4 regions of the Duganella sp. P38 genome follow, and region 2 is predicted to be linked to each of the others. Evidence: riboswitches for the same ligand, from Rfam matches in the RefSeq annotation. Region 2 holds a riboswitch; each other region holds the start of a gene.
What was found. Region 2 has a riboswitch for cobalamin ahead of ACRQ5J_RS21970 (TonB-dependent receptor). Riboswitches for the same ligand answer to the same signal wherever they lie in the genome.
Positions count from the first base shown of each region.

Region 1 (5,097 bases), 1.7 Mb from region 2:
GCGAACCAGCGCCGACCAGTCCTTGTTGAAGGCGTAGGTCGCGTACAGGTTCACCAGGCCATAGCCGCCCAGGCGATTCTTGTTGGCCGCGTCGTCAAAGCGGTCGCCCGAGAACTCCAGTTCCACGCCGGTTTTCAATGCGCCGATGCGGTAGTCTGCCGTCACGTTGCCGTGCTTCTTGGCGCGGCGCGCCAGGCGCTTGCCGGTGGTCTCGTCTTTCGGGTCTTGCAGGTCAAGGCTGGCGCTCAGGTTAATGCCCGCCAGCTTGGTGGCCCCCGCGACGGTCACGCCTTCCAGCAGCGCCTTGTTGACGTTGTAAGCGCAGCCGGAGGTGTAGCCGGCATATGGGCACGGCGTGGTGTTGACCAGCATGTCGGTCAGCTTGTTGTGATAGTAGCTGGCGCTCAGCGCGTTCACGCCGTCATCCCAGCGCAGGCCGATTTCGGCGTTCTTGCCTTCTTCCGGCTTGTTGGCCGGATTGCCATAGCCTGGGAAGTACAACTCGTTGTAGGTCGGCGCGCGGAAGCTGGTGCCATAGCTGGCGGTGGCGCGCAGTTGCGACGTGATGTCATAGCCGTAGCCGACCGAACCGGTATTTTTCGAGCCATACACCGCGTTGTCGCGGCGGACCGACGCATTCAGCAGGCTGGCGCCACGGCGCGCATTGTAGGAGGCGGCCCACGAGTTGGTGGTGCGGTCGCGGTTCATGGCGTCGGCGCCGTTGCTCGATACTTCCTCCTTGCGGTGGTCGTACAGCACCTGCACGATATCCTGGCCGATGCGGATGTCGTTTTGCAGCGTGATATTGGTCTGCCTGGTGTCGATGCGCGAGTAGCCCGAGGCGGCGGCGCTGCCCCAGTTCTGGCCCTTGTCTTCGCTCTGCGAAATTTGCAGCAGCGTGTCGACGTTGGAGACGAATCTGGCTTTGCCGTAGACGGCGGCGGTTTGCAGTTCGGCCTTGCTGCGCACATCGTAAGCCGCGGCGCCGTTGTCGTATTGCGAGTCCAGTTTGCTGTGCAAGAACAGCGCGCCGGCTTCGTAGCCGGGAGCGATTTGCAGGCTGAATTGACCCGACACGTTTTCGCGGTCGTAGCCGTCGTCGTCCGGATTAAAGCCGAAGGCGCCGTTGCGGGTGGCCGAGAAGCCGTCCGATTTTTCCTTGCCGGCGCTGATGGCGTAGCTGAAGCTATGTTCGCCGCCGGTCGCGCCGGACACGGTGGCGTCGACTTCGCGCGTCTTGTCGCTGCCGTAGCCGGCGAAGGCCGTTACCGCCGGCGCGCCCTGGCCTTTCTTGGTGAAGATCTGGATCACGCCGCCGATGGCGTCAGCGCCGTACAGGGAGCTCAGAGGGCCATAGACGATTTCGATATGGTCGATGGCGGTCAGCGGAATCGCGCTCCAGTTGGCGGCGCCGGTGGTCGACGAGCCGATACGCACGCCGTCAACCAGCACGATATTCTGGTTGCTGTTGGCGCCGCGAATATAAACGCTGGACGCGGTGCCGGCGCCGCCGTTGCGGGCGATCTCGATGCCGCGCTGGCGTTGCAGCAGGTCGACGATGGAGCCGGCGCCGGATTCGGCGATCTGCTCGGCGTTGATGGTGATGGTGTCGCTAATGACGTTGGCCAGCGGCTGGGCGGTGCGGGTGGCGGTGACGACGACGGTGTCGGCAGGTTCGGCGTGCGCATGGCAGGCAGCCATGGCCAACGCCAGCGACGTCAACGCCGCAGGACGGGAGATACGGAGGGTCATGATAATCAGTTCTGTTAATAGCAACCGGCCGACGTCCCCGTAGGCCAATTGTGAACAGAAGCGGGGCGCGCCCGCTTCCACCTGGTTTGGCCGGTATCCGGGCTGGCAAGTGGCACGGCCTCACCTTCCCATGCCGTGGCACAGTGGTTGTCGGAGGCGGCTTGTCGCAGAATGAGCGACGCTTGTTTACCGTTGCGGGGGCAGCACACGTTGGCCTTTTGCTATCGGCTTCGTGTTTCCCGTTTAACTGCGCGTCCGGACAGACGCGCGAGCACCAAAACCCGCACATTATACGGGTTTAAAGGACCAAGGTGGAGCCGTAGGGGATTTGATGGGCCGTGCGCGCGGCCTGCAGAGCCATCTCCGCAGGGGGCAGGCCGGCGTGACGGGCCAGCAGCAAACGCATCGCGCCAGCGTGGCAGATGACGATGGCGTCGCCGCTCAAGTCATCGTAGAAGGCGGCGATGCGCGCGGCCGTTTGCAGCACGCTTTCGCCGCCGCCGGGGCGGTAATGAACCATGTCGGCGGCCCAGGCGTCGATGTCGGCGCGGGGGATGGCGTCCCACGGCTGCATCTCCCAGGCGCCGAAGTGCATCTCGGCCAGGCGGGCATCGTAGCGCGGCGCCGGCGACAGGCGCGCGGCCAGTTCCGCACAGCGGCGCAGGGGCTGGAATAGATCGGCAGGCCGGCCGGCAGCTGTAGCGCGGCCAGCACCTGTTCCAGCTGGCCAGGGGCGATGGCGAGATCGGTGCTGCCGTAGCAGACGCCCGGCGCCACATCCGGCTGCGGATGACGAACCAGGATCAGCTTCATGGATGCAGGCTGGCCAGCGCACACAGATAGAAGGTCACTTCCGTCACCTGCTGCACGGCGCCGAGACAGTCGCCCGTATAGCCGCCGATGCGCCGCACGCATTTGCGCGCCAGCCAGATGGTGGCGATGGCGGCGGCGGGCACGCCATACAGCAGCGCGTTGGGCGGCAGCCAGCGCAAAGCCATCACCGCCAGCATGGGCAGGGCGGCGGTGACGGCGGCGACGAGGAACTCGCCGCCGGCCATTTTCTGGGCGAGCGGCTTGGCCTTGCCTTCGGCGCGCGCGTAATCCAGGCGCCAGATCAGCGACGTCGCCATCAGGCGCGAAAGCGGGTGTGCAATCAGCAGCGCGCCGATGGCGGCCAGCGGCGGCAGCATGGCCAGCGTCGCCAGCTTCAGCGCCAGCATGCAGATGGTGCCGATGGCGCCATACGCGCCGATGCGCGAATCCTTCATGATCTCCAGCACACGCTCCGGCGTCATGCCGCCGCCAAAGCCGTCGCACATGTCGGCGAAGCCGTCTTCGTGAAAAGCGCCGGTGGCGTAGATGCCGGCGGCGGTGGACAGCACCACGGCGACCGGCGGCGGCAGGAAGCAGACGGCGAGCGCGTACACCGCCGCCGTGATTGCCGCCACCACCACGCCCACCAGCGGGAAGTAGCGCGAGGCCTGGTTCAGCCACGCCGGATCGAAACCCACCCAGCCGGGAATCGGCAGGCGGGTGAAGAATTGCAGCGCGGTGAAGAACAGGCGGATCTGATGCATGCTGGCGCGGCCTTATGCCGATTTTTCGCTGACGTGGGCCGATTCGAAGGTGGCCATGCGGTTCAGGAAGTTGGCGGCGGCGTGCAGCAGCGGCAGCGCCAGCGCGCAGCCGGTGCCTTCGCCCAAGCGCAGGTCGAGATGCATCAGCGGTTTGGCGTCCAGCGCGGCCAGCATCTGCTGGTGGCCGTGTTCATTGGAGCGGTGAGCGAATACGCAGTAATCCAGAATCGCCGGCTGTATGCGGGCGGCGGCCAGCAGCGCGCTGGTGACGATGAAGCCGTCGATCAGCAGCACCTTGCGCAGTTCCGCCGCTTTCAGCATGGCGCCCGCCATCATGGCGATCTCCAGGCCGCCGAAGGTGGCCAGCACGTCCAGCGGCTCGGTCGCGTGCGCATGTCTGGCGACGGCGGCCTCGATGACACGTTGTTTATGCAGGATGCCTTCGACCGACAGGCCGGTGCCGGCGCCGACGCATTGCGCGACCGGAACGCCGGTCAGTTTATGCATCAGCGCGGCGGCGGCGGTGGTGTTACCGATGCCCATCTCGCCGAAGCCGACGACATTGCCTTCCACTTCGGCAGCCAGCGCGGCGCCGGCGGCCAGCGCCGTCTGGCACAGGTCGCGGCTCATCGCCGGTTCGTGGGCGAAGTTGCGGGTGCCGTGCGCCAGCTTGCGGTCGGTCAGGCCGTCGCGTGCGCCGAAGTCGTGGTTGACGCCGGCGTCGATGACGCGCAGCGCGCAATTATTCTGCGCGGCGAGGACATTAATGGCGGCGCCGCCGGCCAGGAAGTTTTCCACCATCTGCCAGGTGACGTCCTGTGGGTAGGCGGAGACGCCTTCGGCGACGACGCCATGGTCGGCGGCGAACACTAATATGGTGGGGCGGTCGATGGCGATGTCGCGGGTGTTTTGGATCAGGCCGATCTGCCTGGCCAGCGCCTCCAGTACGCCCAGGCTGCCCAGCGGCTTGGTCTTGTTATTAATGGCGTGGTCGAGCTGGGCGGCAAGCGCGTCGTTGCGGGTAGGCGTGATGGACATGAGGCAGTGTTCTGAATCGAAGAATTTAATATTCTACCCTTGCCAGACTGCGCGGGGCTTGCTATAGTTCTGTCCCTCGCAAGACAGCACATGAAAATGTTGAGTTAAGCGAGAAAAAAGAAGGTTGACGAAATGCTGCAAACGCTTCATACTCTTCCTTCTTCGCTGATGAACAAAACGCTTCCTCAGCAAGCAACACAAGACAACGATCTTTAAAAATTAACAGTCGATAAGTGTGGGCATTTGGTGCTGCAACAAAAAGCATTAAATGCTCAACAAGAAATAACACAGTAGTAATACTGTCAGTATTTTGAGTGAGCGAACCATGGTCAGCAATGGCCATCAAACAGAGATTAAACTAAAGAGTTTGATCCTGGCTCAGATTGAACGCTGGCGGCATGCCTTACACATGCAAGTCGAACGGCAGCACGGAGCTTGCTCTGGTGGCGAGTGGCGAACGGGTGAGTAATATATCGGAACGTACCCAGGAGTGGGGGATAACGTAGCGAAAGTTACGCTAATACCGCATACGTCCTAAGGGAGAAAGTGGGGGATCGCAAGACCTCATGCTCATGGAGCGGCCGATATCTGATTAGCTAGTTGGTGGGGTAAAGGCCCACCAAGGCATCGATCAGTAGCTGGTCTGAGAGGACGACCAGCCACACTGGAACTGAGACACGGTCCAGACTCCTACGGGAGGCAGCAGTGGGGAATTTTGGACAATGGGGGC
Region 1 is NZ_CP193936.1:1,122,338-1,127,434, forward strand. Features, by position in the region: gene ACRQ5J_RS05090 (TonB-dependent receptor domain-containing protein) at 1-1,752, opposite strand, end outside; cobalamin riboswitch at 1,824-2,046, opposite strand; partial or broken gene ACRQ5J_RS05095 (histidine phosphatase family protein) at 2,051-2,565, opposite strand; gene ACRQ5J_RS05100 (adenosylcobinamide-GDP ribazoletransferase) at 2,562-3,329, opposite strand; gene cobT (nicotinate-nucleotide--dimethylbenzimidazole phosphoribosyltransferase) at 3,342-4,367, opposite strand; gene ACRQ5J_RS05110 (hypothetical protein) at 4,429-4,713, opposite strand; rRNA gene ACRQ5J_RS05115 (16S ribosomal RNA) at 4,723-5,097, shown strand, end outside.
Region 1: linked by a shared signal. The riboswitch ahead of ACRQ5J_RS05090 (TonB-dependent receptor domain-containing protein) and the one ahead of ACRQ5J_RS21970 (TonB-dependent receptor) in region 2 are both predicted to bind cobalamin.

Region 2 (5,097 bases):
ATACGACAGCCGTGCGCCTACCGCGTAGCCGCCGCGCGCCCGGTTGCGCTGGATGACGCCTTCAAAATAATCCAGGAATTTGGGAATGCGCTGCTCGCGGAAGTCCCTGGCGCGCGCCTTCGCTTCCTTCTTCTGGTCTTCGTAATACAAATTGGTGGAAACAGGATGGTGCGTGTCGTGCGCCTCGGCGACGATATCGGCGATCGTCAGTTGCAGCTGATTGGCCCACAAGCGGCCCTGCTGCGAGCGTGGCGCCAGTCCGTGCTTCGCCCCCAGAAACATCAGGATATTGGTGGTCTGCCCGATCAGCATATCGCCCGCCAGCAGCGCCGGCGGCGCGAATGACGGATGATCGACCTTGTCGCCATCGAGGCTGGCTTTCAGCTTCGGCATGCCGCCCTTGTGCCGCGCCACGTCCACATAAGGCGCTCCCGCCTCTTCCAGCGCCAGCCGGACAAATTCACCGCGGCCCTGCAAGCCGTCCCAGTAATAGAGTTGGTATGGAGTCGTCATGAGACGATGGTAGCACCCTCGCCTCATCACCGTAGCGCGTTAGAACGTCGCCTTGACCGTCAGGCGGAAAGTGCGCCGTTCGGCCGGATGGTAATGCACATCCTCCACGCCCTCTGCCGCCTCGCCCGGCAGGCGCGAGGCATAGTAATAATCCACGTCGCTGACGCGGCGATCGAACAGATTGAAGGCATCCAGCTGCGCCGACCAGCGACGATTGAACTTGTAGCCCACGCGCGCATACGCAATCGCGGTGGTGGCCGAACGCCGGCTGTTATCCTCGATCAGCGGACGAGGTCCGAAGTAACGCATCTGGAACGCCGCCGACCACGGGCCAAGATCGGTAATGGTGGCGCCGAACGACGCGACCTTGCCGATCGCGCCGGGGATATGATCGCCCGCCTCATCGTGCTCGGTATAGTGCCCGCGCGAATACGCGAGATCGAGGTCGAATAGCAGCCACGAATTGGCGATGTAGTGGTTGTTCCACTCGATGCCGGAGCGATAGCTGCCACGGCTCGGCGAGGTGTCGCCGGCATCGCCGGAAAACACCAGCTCCGAATCCGAGCGCAGCTTCCACAGCGCGACGGAGCTTTGCAGGCCGGGCAGGAACTCGGTGCGCGCGCCGATCTCGGCGCCGCGCGTTTTCACCAGCGGCGTCACCGGATCGATAGGTTCGCGCTCCTTCGGCGTCAGGTGCACGGTGGTGCCACGCGCATCATTGCTGTGGAAACCCTCACCGTAATTGACGAAGAATTCGGTCCTGGCCCAAGGCCCCAGCACCACCGACAGTTTCGGCGACGTGGTGCCGGCGCTGACCTTGCCCGAGTTCTCGGCGATATCGCTGTCGACATCAAAGCGGTAGCGGTCATAACGCAGGCCTGCCGTGGTGCGCAGCCAATCGCGCCACTGCACGGTGTTTTCCAGATACGCTCCCACGCTGCCCTGCTTCACGCGCGACTCCGAGATGGCGCGCAGCGGCTGCTGGTTGCGCGTCGCATACAGCGACAGCGGCGACAAATAATCATAGCGGCCCTGCACGCCAACCTTGTTGCTGACATCGAGCCCGCCCCAGTGGCTGAACCACGTCTGCGCCACATCGAAGCCGCCCATGCGGCGCTTCTCGTGCTGGCGCGACTGGTCGCCGTTGACCGGATCGTCGAGGAAGTAAGTGAAGTTGTTGAACAGCGTCAGGCTCGATTGCACAAGATAGGCGTTCGCCTGCAGCAGCGCGTCGCTGGAGCGCTTGCGCATGGTGGCGGAGACACTGTAACGCGAGGTGTCGCCGCCATCGCTCGGGTCGACCGCGCCGAATTCGTCCAGCGCTCCTTCCCGCACCGCGCGCAGCGGAATCTGATTGCTCGCGTGCCAGGCGCCCTTGTAGAACATGCCGGTCACGCTGAATTGCTGGTCGCTCGCACCCTGCGTATAACGCAGCACGCCGATATTCTTGTGGAAGGCTTCCGGCGTCACCCAAGGGCCGTTGTTGTGGCCCAGCTCAGCGCCATACACCAGACTTCCCGCGCCAAGCGGCGTCGAGCCGGTAACGACGGCGCGTAGATAGTCGTTTTCGCCGACGCTCACGCTGGCGGTGTTGTCGCGCAGCCTGTTCGCCAGCGTCATATGCGCCGCGCCGGCCGAGGCGAAATCGCCTTCGTCGGCGTAGTACGGCCCTTTCTTGTAGTTGATGCGGTCCACCAGTTCGGGGATCAGGAAGTTCAAGTCGGTATAGCCCTGGCCGTGGGCGTGGCTGCGCATATTAATCGGCATGCCGTCGACGAAGGTGGCGAAGTCGGTGCCATGATCGAGGTTGAAGCCGCGCAGGAAGTACTGATTGGCCTTGCCGTCGCCGCTATGCTGGGTGACGATCACGCCGGGCACGAATTCCAGCAACTCGCCCGGACGCAGGGCCGGGCGATTGGCGATCAGGTCCGCCGTCACCGCGCCCTGGCTGGCGGCGCTGGAGGTGCCGACGCCGTTATCGTAATGGCCTCGTACTTCAATCGTGGTGTCCACGGGGTCTGCATGGACGGCAAGCGGCAATACCGCAATCATTACGGCGATGGATTTACTTATCATGAATGGTTGAATGAGTAGCGCAATCCCCTCACCTCCCCGTGAGCGGATTGAACAGAGACGCCTGGACGTCTCCACCTGTCTGGCCGGTATCCGGGCTGGCAAGCGAATCCGCCTGACCTTCCCATGCAAAAAGCACAGTGGTGTAGAGAGGCGGATTGTCGTCGCGAGACGACGCTTGTTGACCGTTGCGGGGGCAGCACAGGTTCACCAACGAAGGCTTCCTGTTTCCCGTTTAACTACGCATTCAGAAAAACGCGCGAGCACCATACTTGACAGGATTATACGTACTTCTTCACGTTTGCAAAGCGTTGGCGTCGCATCACACCGAAGCAGCTGAACGTCAGCACCATCCCCGCCCCTAGCATGCTCAGCGCTTGCGCGAATATCGCAATATCGCGCATTCCGGGCACACCGATTTTGCGGCGGGTCAATCGGCGAGGTTTTGCAGGATGGGGCAGTCCGGGCGATGGTCGCCGTAGCAGCAGCTGGCCAGGGTTTGCAGCGTGTCGCGCATGTCGGTCAGTTCGGCGATGCGCTGGTTCAGTTCCGCCACGTGGCCCATGGCGATGGTTTTGACGTCGGCGCTGGCGCGCGCCTTGTTCTGCCACAGCGACAGCAGGTCGCGGATCTGCTCCAGCGAGAAGCCCAGCAGGCGCGCGCGCTTGACGAAGCGCAGCGTGTGCAGGTCGTTCTCGCCGTAGACGCGGTAGCCGGCATCGGTGCGCCGCCCCGCTGGAATCAGGTCGATGCTTTCGTAGTAGCGGATCATCTTGGCCGAGATGCCGGACGCCTTGGCCGCTTCACCAATATTCATTTGCCCTCCGGTTTCCAGCGCCGCAGCAGCAGCGCGTTGCTGATGACGCTGACCGAGCTGAGAGCCATCGCGCCACCAGCCACCATGGGGTTGAGCAGGCCGAGGGCCGCCAGCGGAATGCCGATCAGATTGTAGATAAAGGCCCAGAACAGGTTCTGGCGAATTTTGCTGTAGCTGCGGCGCGAGATCGAAATCGCCGCCGCCACCAGCGCCGGATCGCCGCGCATCAGCGTTACGCCGGCGGCGTGCATGGCGACGTCGGTGCCGCTGGACATGGCGATGCCGACATCGGCCGCCGCCAGCGCCGGCGCGTCGTTGATGCCGTCGCCCACCATGGCGACAGTGGCGCCCTCGCCTTTCAAGCCGGCGATGGCGCCGGCTTTGTCCGCCGGCAGCATATTGGCCACCACGCGCTGCACGCCGAGTTGCCTGCCTACCGCGTCCGCGCTGCCCTGGTTGTCGCCGGTGAGCAGGACAGTCTTGATGCCCATCGCGTGCAGCGACGCAATGGCGGCTTGCGCCTGCGGCTTGATCCGATCGCCGAAAGCCAACAGGCCAAGCAGCTGATGCGCGCCATCGTCGGCCAGCCAGGAAATGGTGTGGCCGGCGCGCTCCAGCTCCTCGGCGCGCGCCGACAGCGCCTGCAGCGAGACGCCCTGCTCGCGCATCAGGCGCGTGCTGCCGAGCAGCAGGCGCACGCCGTCCACCGTCGCCGCCACGCCTCGCCCCGGCAAGGCGCTGACTGCGGCCGGCGCCGATGTCAGCGCCGCCCCGCGCGCTTCCGCAGCCTGCTGCACGGCGCGTGCCAGCGCATGCTCGCTGCCGCGCTGCACGGCGGCGGCCAGTTGCAGCAGCCGCGTTTCGTCGCCGCCCGGTACGGCGGCCAGCACCGCCAGCGATGGCTGCCCTTCGGTCAGCGTGCCGGTTTTATCGAAAGCCACGGTGGTGATGCGGTGCGCCAGTTCCAGCGCTTCAGCGTCCTTGATCAGAATCCCATGGCGCGCGGCGACACCGGTGCCGGCCATGATGGCGGCCGGCGTGGCCAGTCCCAGCGCGCATGGACAGGCAATCACCAGCACCGCCACCGCGTTGATGATGGCCTGTTCGGCGTCGCCGCCCACCAGCCACCAGACGGCAAAGGTCAACAGCGCCAGCACCAGCACCACCGGCACGAACACCGCACTCACGCGGTCGACCAGATGCTGCACCGGCGCCTTGGCCGCCTGCGCGTCCTCCACCAGCCGAATGATGCGCGACAGCGTGCTCTCGGCGCCGATGGCCGCCACGCGCACCAGCAGCAGGCCTTCGCCGTTGATCGCGCCGCCGGTCACCCGCTCGCCGGCATGGCGCGCCACGGGCAGGCTCTCGCCGGTGATCAGCGCTTCGTCGACATGGCTCGCGCCCACTGTAATCACGCCATCGGCGGCGATACGTTCGCCGGGACGCACGACGATGATGTCGTTCACGCGCACTTCATTGATCGCCACGTCGATATCCACGCCGCCGCGCCGCACGCGCGCCGATTCCGGCCGCAGCGTTTGCAGCGCGCGGATCGCGGCCGCCGTCTGGCGCTTGGCGCGCGCCTCCAGCCACTTGCCCAGCAAGACCAGCGTAATGACCACCGACGATGCTTCAAAATACAGGTGCGGCAGGTCGCCGCCGGCCAGCAGCAGGTAGACGCTGAGGCCATACGC
Region 2 is NZ_CP193936.1:4,717,062-4,722,158, forward strand. Features, by position in the region: gene ACRQ5J_RS21965 (glutathione S-transferase) at 1-513, opposite strand, end outside; gene ACRQ5J_RS21970 (TonB-dependent receptor) at 553-2,526, opposite strand; cobalamin riboswitch at 2,654-2,872, opposite strand; gene cueR (Cu(I)-responsive transcriptional regulator) at 3,017-3,403, opposite strand; partial or broken gene ACRQ5J_RS21980 (heavy metal translocating P-type ATPase) at 3,400-5,097, opposite strand, start outside.

Region 3 (5,097 bases), 2.1 Mb from region 2:
GCGCCCGACAAGCCGCTCGCCGCCGAGCTGTTCAATTTTGAGGATGGCGTCGGCGGCACGGCGTCGCCGACCCGGCCGTTGCCGACGCTGGCCATGGACGGCAGCGGGCGCGTGTATTACGCCACCACGTCGCAGGCCGGCTGGGTGGACCCGGCGCGGATACGCCGCAATCCGCGGGCGCCCGATGTCATCATCCAGAGCGTGCACGCGGGCGCCAGCGCGTATCTCGCGGCCGACGGCCTGCTGCTGCCGGAGTACACCACGGCGGTCGATATCGCCTTTACCGCCACCGCGCTGTCGATTCCGGAGCGCGCCAGTTTGAAGTACCGCCTGCAAGGCGTCGACAGCGACTGGCAGGAAGTACAACGGGAACGGCGCGCGCATTACACCAATCTGGCGCCGGGACGCTACCGCTTCCAGGTCATCGCCGCCAACGAGGATGGCGTCTGGAACCAGCATGGGGCCACGCTGCAATTCGAGATCAAGCCCGCGCTGTGGCAGACCAACTGGTTCCGCGTGCTGCTTGCCTTGCTGCTGGTGCTGCTGATGGCGGCGCTGTACCGCTGGCGCATGCTGACGGTGCGGCGCCGCGCCGAGGATCGCGCCGCCGCGCTGATCGAGGCGACGCTGCAGGAACGCAGCCGCATCGCCCGCTCGCTGCACGACAATCTGTTGCAGGCGGTGCAGGCGCTGCTGCTGCGCTTCCATACGCTACAAGGGCGGGTGCAACAGGAGCCGGACTTGCAGGAGCGCCTGAACCAGGTGTTGCTGCATGCCGAGCAACTGGTCGAGAGCACGCGCGACGAGGTGGTGGCGCTGCGCAGCGACACGTTGCGCGACGACCTGTTCGTGGCCTTGCGCAAGGCGGTGGCCGCCACGTTGCCGGCCGCTGAGCGGCTGCTGGCGTTTTCCATCGCGGGCCTTGCCCGGCCGCTGCGCGAGGAGGTCGCGGGCGAGCTTTACTACGTGCTGCGCGAGGCGGTGTGGAACAGCGCCAGGCACGCGCAGGCCAGCCGCATCGGCGTCGAGTTGCGGTTTGGCGCGGCGGCGCTGGAAGCGTCGGTGGCCGACGATGGCGTCGGCTTGCGTGACGACTGCCCGCTGGCGGCCGACGGCCACTGGGGCATCACCGGCATGCGCGAGCGTGTGCAGCGGATCGGCGGCGCCATCGAAATCGGCGCCGGCGCGACGGGCGGCGTGACCGTGCGCGTGACCATTCCCGCCGCGCTGGCCTACGCGCCGGCGCAAGCCTGACGCGGTGTCACCGCGCCGCTAACGACGCGGGGCAAGCCCGCCAGGCCTTGGCCAGACGGCTGGCGGGCCAGCGCCGGCAGCATAGGCCGAACGCCTAGCGGGCCGGCGCCGCCACGCCGCGCAGCCATGTGTAGGCGTACAGCGCCAGGGTGGCTGCCACCATGCCCAGCGCGAGCAGGCGCAAGCCGTCGGCGGCTGGCGCGCAGGTGGCGCAGGCCTTGGACAGCAGCAGCTGCGCGCCGCTGACCGTGCATAGCACCACGATCGGCCAGCCAAGGCGGCGGCGGAACTGCTGGATCGCCCGCTGGCCGGCGCGCGCGGCGATGCGCGCCGTGGCGTAGCCGTCCAGGCTATCGGTCAGCGCCATGCCCAGCACAAACGCGCCCGCCACCTGCAACGCATGCCAGCTGCCCGCTCCCAGCGTGGTGGCGGCATAGCCCCACGCCAGCGCCTGCAACAGACTTTCCACACCCAGCGCGAACAGCATGCCGACGCCGAGCGCCGTCAGCGGCCGTACATTGCTCAGCGGCGCCAGCACGCGCGCGCCGAACGACGGCATGGCGCCATCCGGCCCCGGCCACAACAGGCTGCGCGCGTTCAGCGCCGCCAGCGCCAGCAGCAGCACGCCGGGCAGCCATTCCAGCAGCGTCAGCGCCGCGATCAGCCCGGACTCCGGCCGCAGCCAGCCGGCCGCCAGGTCGGCCAGCGCCACGATCAGCAGCACCACCGCCGCGTGGCCCAGCGCGAACAAGGCCCCCATCCACGGCGCGGCGGCCGGACGCGCGCGCATCGTCAGGCCATCGATGGCGGCCAGGTGGTCGGGCGCCAGGCCGTGCCGCAAACCCAGCAGCAGGGCGATTTCAATTGTCGGCAGCGATTCGGTCATATACAATCCTAAATGCAAGTCAGTTGCGTTAATTATATAGGTTAAGCGACCGGGCCGTGGGTTCTCCATGACAGGTGTAGGGGCATTGAGGTAGAATCGGCTCCCATACGTGAATGGTGCCCCGCGTCTTTTCAGCCGCGGGGTGAAACGGGAAGCCGGTGACGCGCGCGATCTGCATTGCGCGCCAGTCCGGCGCAGCCCCCGCTGCTGTAAGCCTGACGACGCTGTCCAACCGCCACTGTGCATCCGCACGGGAAGGCAAGGGCAGCCAAGGATGAGGGCAAGCCAGAAGACCGGCCAGTCATGATTAATGCGCAAAGCCCGGGGTGTGGCTTTTGCCTGTTATTTGTTCGCTGTTTTCCATTGCTGCTGTCGCCGACGCACGCCGCTTGCGCGCGCGCGTTCGCTTGCCGTGGAGCGGCGGATTATTCCAACCATTCAGCACCGAGAAAATTCATGATCCGTTCCATGCACCGCCGTCCCCTGTCCCTGCGTCCTGTCGTTGCCGCCATCGCCCTGCTGTGCGGCGGCGGCGCTATTGCCGATGAGGCGGAGGTCCTGCCGACCGTCACCGTTCAGGGTGCTTCCGCCAGCGAGGGGCTGGGGCTGGCGCGCCAGCAGGCCACCGCCAGCCGTCTCGGCCTGACCGCGCAGGAACTGCCGGCCAGCGTCGAATCACTCAGCGCCGCCACCATGCAGGCGCGCGGCGACCTGCTGGTCAAGGATGCGGTGACCCGCACCACCGGTCTGACCGATATCAGCTCGCCGGGCAACGGCGTCGGCTACTCGGCGCGCGGCTTCAGCGGCAACGGCTCGATCGCGCTGCTGGAGAACGGCCAGCGGCCGCAGGTGGCGTCGGGCACGGCCACTTATCCGTCCGACCCGTGGGGTTATGAATACATCGAGGTGCTGCGCGGCCCCGGCTCCATCGTCTACGGCAGCGGCACCACCGGCGCCACCATCAACGCCGTGCGCAAGGCGCCATCGCGCACCGCCTCGGTGGAAGCGATGGGCGGCATCGGCGGCGGAGAAACGGTGCGCGGCGGTGTCGGCGCGACCGGCGCGCTGGGCCAGCAGGGCGCGTTCCGCGTCGACGCCTACGCCGACCACAGCGACGGCCTGATCGATCGCGGCCAGTCGCGCCACGGCAAGCTGCTGACCAGCGTGAACTATGCGCTGACGCCGGCGCTGGACCTCGACCTGTCGCTCGACCATCTGGAGCAAAGGCCGCAGCGCTATTTCGGCACGCCGCTGGTCAATGGCGGCCTGTCGCGCGCGTTGCGCGGACAGAACTACAACGTCGGCGATGCCGATGTGTCCTATGAAGATAACAAGGCCGTGGTGCGCCTGACGTGGCGCTACTCGCCGTCGCTGACCATCAGCAACGAGCTGGCCTACATGAAGGCGCGTCGCAACTGGCGCAACGTCGAATACTACAACTTCAACGCCGCCGCCAATCTGGTCGAGCGCAGCGATTATGTAGCGATTCACCACGACCAGGAGCAAACCGGCAACCGGCTGGAAGCGCGCTGGGTGGACGGCGACAACCGCGTGGTGGCCGGCTGGGAAGCGGCCACCATCAACTATGCCCACCGCAGCAACTCGCCATACGGCGGTTCCTCGACCGTCAAGCCAACCGGCTTCGACCCCGGCGTGTTCGACAGCCCGGACCTGCTGAAGCCGGTCTTCTCCACCGACACCACCACCCATGCGTTCTATATCGAGGACGCCTACCGCCTCAGCCCAGGCCTGCTGTTGCTGGGCGGCGTGCGTCATGACCGCTACAACATCGAGCGCTTGACGCCGCAAGGCGCCAGCGAGTTCGACGCCACGCTGCAATCGAACGCGGTGCGCCTCGGCCTGACGTGGCAGCTGGACCGCGCCACCTCGCTGTACGCGCAGGTGAGCAGCGGCAGCGATCCGATCGGCAATCTGCTGTCGCTAAACCTTACCAACAGCCGCTACAAGCTGACCTCGTCGCGCCAGGTGGAGGCGGGCGTCAAGCAATCGCTGGCCGGCGGCAAGGCCGAGTGGACGGCGGCGCTGTATCGCATCACCAAGGACGACATCATCACCCGCGATCCGAACAATGCTGCGCTATCGGTGCAGGGCGGCTCGCAGTCGTCGCGCGGCGCCGAGGCAACTGCCAGCGTGGCGCTGGACGCCGCATGGCGTGTCGAGGCCAACGCGGCCTACACCGACGCCCAGTTCGACCAGCTGATCGAAAGCGGCAATCTGTCGCGCGCCGGCAATCGTCCGTCCGATGTGCCGAAGGTGTCGGCCAACCTGTGGCTGAACTACCGCGCCAGCGCCTGGCGCGCGGCGCTGGGCGCGCGTTATGTCGGCGACCGCTACACCGACAACGCCAACCAGCACGTGCTGCCGTCGTACACCACGCTGGACGCGTCGCTGGGCTGGAACGTCCGCCGCAACGTGCTGGTGCAGCTCAACTTGCGCAACCTGACCGATAAACTGTACGCCAGCACCTCGTACAACGACAACCAGTACCTGATCGGAGATCGCCGCCACGCCGAGCTGACCGTGCAGTGGCGCTACTGATGATGCGCTCCTGGAAGCGTCACGCGCATCTGTGGCACCGCTGGCTGGGCATTGTGCTCGGCCTGCTGGTGCTGCTGTGGTTTGGCTCGGGCATCGTCATGATGTACGTGCCTTACCCGGCGTTGACGGAACAGGAGCGCATGGCATGGCTGGCGCCGCTGGATGCGGAACAGGTGCAGGTCAGCGCCTGGACCGCGTGGCAGGCCGCCGGCCGGCCCGGCATGCCGACTGCCGTGCGTTTGAACCAGGTGGCGGGCCGCCCGGCCTACCATTTCAAGGCCGACGGACGCTGGTGGACGGTATCGGCCGATACCGGCCAGCCCTTGCAGGTGACGTCCGCCATCGCCGCCGCCAGCGCACTGCCGGCCGCGTCCAGCGGCCGCGCCGCTGCGGAAGGA
Region 3 is NZ_CP193936.1:1,541,505-1,546,601, forward strand. Features, by position in the region: gene ACRQ5J_RS07070 (sensor histidine kinase) at 1-1,254, shown strand, start outside; gene ACRQ5J_RS07075 (hypothetical protein) at 1,349-2,140, opposite strand; cobalamin riboswitch at 2,238-2,456, shown strand; gene ACRQ5J_RS07080 (TonB-dependent receptor) at 2,597-4,699, shown strand; gene ACRQ5J_RS07085 (PepSY domain-containing protein) at 4,699-5,097, shown strand, end outside.
Region 3: linked by a shared signal. The riboswitch ahead of ACRQ5J_RS07080 (TonB-dependent receptor) and the one ahead of ACRQ5J_RS21970 (TonB-dependent receptor) in region 2 are both predicted to bind cobalamin.

Region 4 (5,097 bases), 760 kb from region 2:
GCTTCTCGGTTTTCTTCAGCTTCGGCAGGTCGTCGACTTCATAGATTTTTGCGTCATGCGTGCCGCTTTGTACACGGAAGCGCACGAAGCCCTGCGCCTGCATCGCCTCGAACAGGTCGGCGTGTTCGCCCTTGCGGTTGGCCACCACCGGCGCCAGGATCATCAGCTTGGTGTCGGCCGGCAGGGCCAGCACCGCATCCACCATCTGCGACACGGTTTGCGCGGCCAGCGCCTGGTCCGGGTGGTTGATGCAGTAGGGCGTGCCGACGCGCGCGTACAGCAGGCGCAGATAGTCGTGAATCTCGGTCACGGTGCCGACCGTCGAACGCGGGTTGTGCGAGGTGGCTTTCTGCTCGATCGAGATGGCCGGCGACAGGCCTTCGATCAGGTCCACGTCCGGCTTTTCCATCAGTTGCAGGAACTGGCGGGCGTAGGCCGACAGCGATTCCACATAGCGGCGCTGGCCTTCCGCGTACAGCGTGTCGAACGCCAGCGACGATTTGCCGGAGCCGGACAGGCCGGTGATGACAATCAGCTTGTTGCGTGGCAGGTCAAGATTGATGTTTTTCAGGTTGTGCGTGCGTGCGCCGCGAATGCGGATCTGTTCCATGGGATTTTTGGCCTTTAGAGTCAACCCGTCACTATAGCCGGGTTTGAATTCTCGCGCCGGACGCTGGAATGGATCGTGCAGGCGGCGCGCTACACTGTATATAATACCAGTATTTTCTTGCGCCGTTTCAACTCGGCTGCTGCGGGCGTTGCTGCAATGCTTCACCGATCATCACCAGCACCGGGCCTTGCGCGTCATCCAGGCCGTTGGCCAGGCCGGTCAGTGTCAGACGCACAATGCGCTGGTCGGCGCGGCTGCAGTTTTCCACCACCACCACCGGCAGGTCCGGCCGGCGGCCCTCGGCCAGCAGGCGCGCGGCGGTGGCGGCGGCCTCGCGCCCGCCCATGTACTGCACCAGCGTGTCGGTTGCCGGCAGCGCCGGATGATCCGGTTCGCCGGGCGCGGTGCTGGATGTGAAAAAGGCAACGCTGCGCGCAATGCCGCGCCGCGTGAGCGGCTGCCTGGTGGCCGCCGCCGCCGCCAGCGCGGTGGTGATGCCGGGGACGATTTCGACCTCGATGCCTTCCGCCTCCAGCGCGCGCAGCTCCTCGTCGGCGCGGCCGAACAGCATCGGGTCGCCGCCCTTGAGGCGCACCACGCGCTGATAGCGCTGCGCGCATTCGACCAGCTGCTGGTTGATGACGGTTTGCGCGGTCGAGCGCTGGCCGGAGCGCTTGCCGACCGAAATCAGCTCGGCCTGCGCGCACAGGGCCAGCATCTCCGGCGTGACCAGCGCGTCATACAGCACCACTTCGGCCTCGCCCAGCAGACGCGCACCGCGCACGGTGATCAGGTCCACCGCCCCCGGTCCTGCTCCGATCAAATACACTTTCCCCAGCGCCGTCATACCCGTCCTTTTTTACGTTACAGGACGCATGATACCGGCTTGGCACGCATTTGGGGCTAGTGTAAGATGCGATCCTTGGGTGCGCCGTATCCTTCAGGGATGGCGTTAAACGGGAAACCGGTTCAAATCCGGTGCAGCCCCCGCTGCTGTAAGCCAGACAACTCCGTCATCATGTCACTGCGAAAAATCGCGGGAAGACGCGGAGAAGGACGAAGGCGAGCCAGAATACCGGCCCAAAAAGTCAGCATCATTCCCGGGGTGGGGAAGCCGCTGTCGACCGGCTCTCTGCATCCTTCTTCCCGTCGACCGTCCTTCCGCTCTCCCGCCTGGTGTCCGTATAGACCATTCGACGGGAGGTTTCGAATGCACATCATGGAAGGCTTTTTGCCGCCCGTGCACGCAATGGGGTGGGCAGCCGCTTCCTTGCCTTTTCTGGCCTGGGGCTTGCGCTCCATCGGCCGCGACCTGCGAGTCCATCCTGAACGGCGCATGCTGCTGGGCGTGGCGGCGGCGTTCGCGTTTCTGCTCTCCGCATTAAAGCTGCCGTCGGTGACGGGCAGTTGTTCGCATCCCACCGGGGTTGGCCTCGGTGCGGCCCTGTTCGGCCCCGCCGCCATGGTGCCGGTGGGCTTTGTGGTGCTGCTGTTCCAGGCGCTGTTGCTGGCGCACGGCGGCCTGACCACCTTGGGCGCGAATGTGTTTTCGATGGCGATCGTCGGGCCATTCGTGTCCTACGGCGTGCTGCGCGCGGCCGGCGGCATGGGCTTGTCGCGTTCCGTGTCGGTGTTCCTGGCTGCGGCGCTGGGCGATCTGGCGACGTATGTGACCACCTCCGTGCAACTGGCGCTGGCGTTTCCGGCGGCGGTGGGCGGCTTTGGCGTGTCGTTCGCCAAGTTCGCCGGCATTTTCGCCTTGACGCAGGTGCCGATCGCGATCAGTGAAGGTCTGCTGACGGTGCTGGTGGTGAATGCCATGGTGCGTTTCAATGCGCACGAACTGCGCGCGCTGCCGGTAATGGCGATCGGCGCACGCAAGGAGGCCGCATGAAGGTGCGTAACTGGATGCTGGCCATCGGTGTGGTGCTGATCACCGTGCTACCGCTGTTGTACGTCAGCGCGCCGCCTGCCGCGCCGGGCGCGGAGGCGCCTTCGATCTTTGGCGGTGCGGACGAGCGCGCGCAGCAAGCCATCGGCGACATCGCACCGGGCTACGAGCCGTGGTTCGCGCCGGTGTTCGAGCCGGCCAGCGGCGAAATCGCCTCGCTGCTGTTCGCGTTGCAGGCGGCCATTGGCGCCGGCGTCATCGGCTTCTGGCTCGGCCTGTCCGTCGCCCGCGACCGCGCCTCCGCGCGCGGCGCCAGCGCTGCCGGCCCGGCCGTCGCGTCCGGCGCGGCTGGCGTCGCGTCCACGTTGGCGGCAGCGCCGGACACATTGCACGACGCCCGCGCCGCAGCTGGCGTCGCGTCCGCGTCCGTGTTGGCGGTAGCACCGGACACGTTGCACGACGTCGGCGCCGCAGCGCTTCCACAGGACCGCCGTGCTGATTGAAGCGACGGCTTATGCGAGCCGGTGGCGCGATGTCGCACCGTCGGCGAAGGCGCTGTTCGCAGCCGCCGGCATCGTCGCGTCCTGGCTCGCCCAAAGCCCGGCGGCGCTGGCCACGCTGGCCGCCATCCTGATGCTGACCGCGCTGCTGGCCGCCCGCGTGCCGCTGCGCAGCTACCTCGCCGTGGCTCTGCCGCCGCTGGGCTTCCTGCTGCTCTCCTGCCTGACCATGCTGGTCGGCCCCGACGAAAACGGCCGCTGGCACTGGACCGCAGCCATGCTGCCGACCATCCAGCACACCGCCCTGCGCTCGCTGGCCATGCTGGCCGCGCTGCTGGGCCTCATCCTCACCACGCCGCTGCCGCACCTGCTCGCGCTGTTGCGCCGACTGCATACGCCCGAACTGCTGCTCGACCTGATGGTCCTTTGCTACCGCATGCTGTTCGTGCTGCGCCAGGCGTGGGATGAAAGCGTCACCGCGCAAGCCTCGCGCCTGGGCTACCGCAGCTGGAAACACGCCTGGCGCTCCACCGGCCTGCTGGCCGGCCAGATGGCAGTCCAGGTCTGGCAGCGCGCCGCCGCGCTGCAAAGCGCCGCCGACGCCCGCGCCTACCAGGGCACGCTGCGCTTCCTGCCTGCCGCCTACCCGCAAGCGCCACGCCAGCAAGCCATCGCCGCGCTGGCCGGCTGCATCATGTTCGCCATCGCGGCAGGAGATCGCCTGTGAGCGCGCTGCTAGAACTGCGCGCCGTCAGCCACACCTACCCTGACGGCAGCATCGGCCTGCAAGAGTGCGGCCTCACGCTGCAACGCGGCCGCCGCTACGCCCTGCTGGGCGCCAACGGCGCCGGCAAGACCACGGTACTCCAGCACCTCAACGGCCTGCTGCGCCCCCACGCCGGCACGCTGCACTATGATGGCCAGCCATTCGACTACAGCCGCAACGGCCTGACCACGCTGCGCAGCCGCGTAGGCCTGGTGTTCCAGAACCCGGACCGGCAACTGTTCTCCGCACTGGTCGAAGAAGACGTTTCCTTCGGCCCGCTGAACCTCGGCCTGCCCGACGAAGAGGTGCGCCAGCGCGTTGCTACCGCACTGGATGCGGTAGGCTTGCGCGCCCATGCCCGCCGTGCGGTGCACCAACTAAGCTTCGGCCAGAAAAAGCGCGTCTGCATTGCCGGCGTCCTGGCCATGGAACCGGAGGTGCTGCTGCTGGACGAACCCATGGCAGGCCTCGACGCGCCAATGCAGGAAGAACTCGCCGTACTGCTCGACCGGCTCGCGGCGCGCGGCGTGACGGTGCTGCTGTCCACGCACGACATCGACTTCGCATTGCGCTGGGCCGACGATATTCACATCATGTCCGCCGGCCGCTGCATCGCCTCGGGCCCTGCGCAGCAACTGGCCGCGCAAGCAGGAACATTGCGCGCCGCCGGCCAGCGCCCGCCGGCCGCGTTCGCGCTGCACGCGGAACTGGTGGCCCTCGGCGTGCTGCCAGGCGGCCCGGCGCCGCGCAGCATCGACGCGCTGCTCGAACAACTGCGCGCACTCAAACAATCAGGAGTAACCACCGCATGACCACCCTCGGAAAAATCTGGTTCGTCGGCGCCGGCCCCGGCGACCCGGAACTCATCACTGTCAAAGGTCAGAAGCTGCTGTCGCAGGCTGGCGCCGTGCTGTTCGCCGGTTCCCTGGTCGACCGCGCCGTCACGCTGTACGCGCCGCCCGGCTGCGCCATCCGCGACTCCAAGGACATGACGCTGGAAGACATGACCGCCTGGTTGATCGACCAGGCCAGCCGCCACGCCACCGTGGTGCGCCTGCAAACCGGCGACCCGGCACTGTATGGCGCGCTGATCGAGCTGGCGCGCCCGCTGACCGACGCCGGCATCGAATGGGCCGTGGTGCCGGGCGTATCGTCCGCCATGGCCTCGATGGCCGCCGCCGGCGAATCCATGACGCTGCCGGAAGTGACGCAAACCGTCATCCTCACGCGCGTTGAAGGCCGTACGCCGATGCCGGAAGGCGAAGACCTGGCCAGCCTGGCCGCGCACCGCACCACCATCTGCATCTTCCTGTCGATCACGCTGATGCAC
Region 4 is NZ_CP193936.1:160,188-165,284, reverse strand. Features, by position in the region: partial or broken gene uvrA (excinuclease ABC subunit UvrA) at 1-610, opposite strand, end outside; gene cobA (uroporphyrinogen-III C-methyltransferase) at 738-1,457, opposite strand; cobalamin riboswitch at 1,519-1,708, shown strand; gene ACRQ5J_RS00670 (energy-coupling factor ABC transporter permease) at 1,821-2,504, shown strand; gene ACRQ5J_RS00665 (energy-coupling factor ABC transporter substrate-binding protein) at 2,501-3,004, shown strand; gene cbiQ (cobalt ECF transporter T component CbiQ) at 2,994-3,728, shown strand; gene ACRQ5J_RS00655 (energy-coupling factor ABC transporter ATP-binding protein) at 3,725-4,579, shown strand; gene cobM (precorrin-4 C(11)-methyltransferase) at 4,576-5,097, shown strand, end outside.
Region 4: linked by a shared signal. The riboswitch ahead of ACRQ5J_RS00670 (energy-coupling factor ABC transporter permease) and the one ahead of ACRQ5J_RS21970 (TonB-dependent receptor) in region 2 are both predicted to bind cobalamin.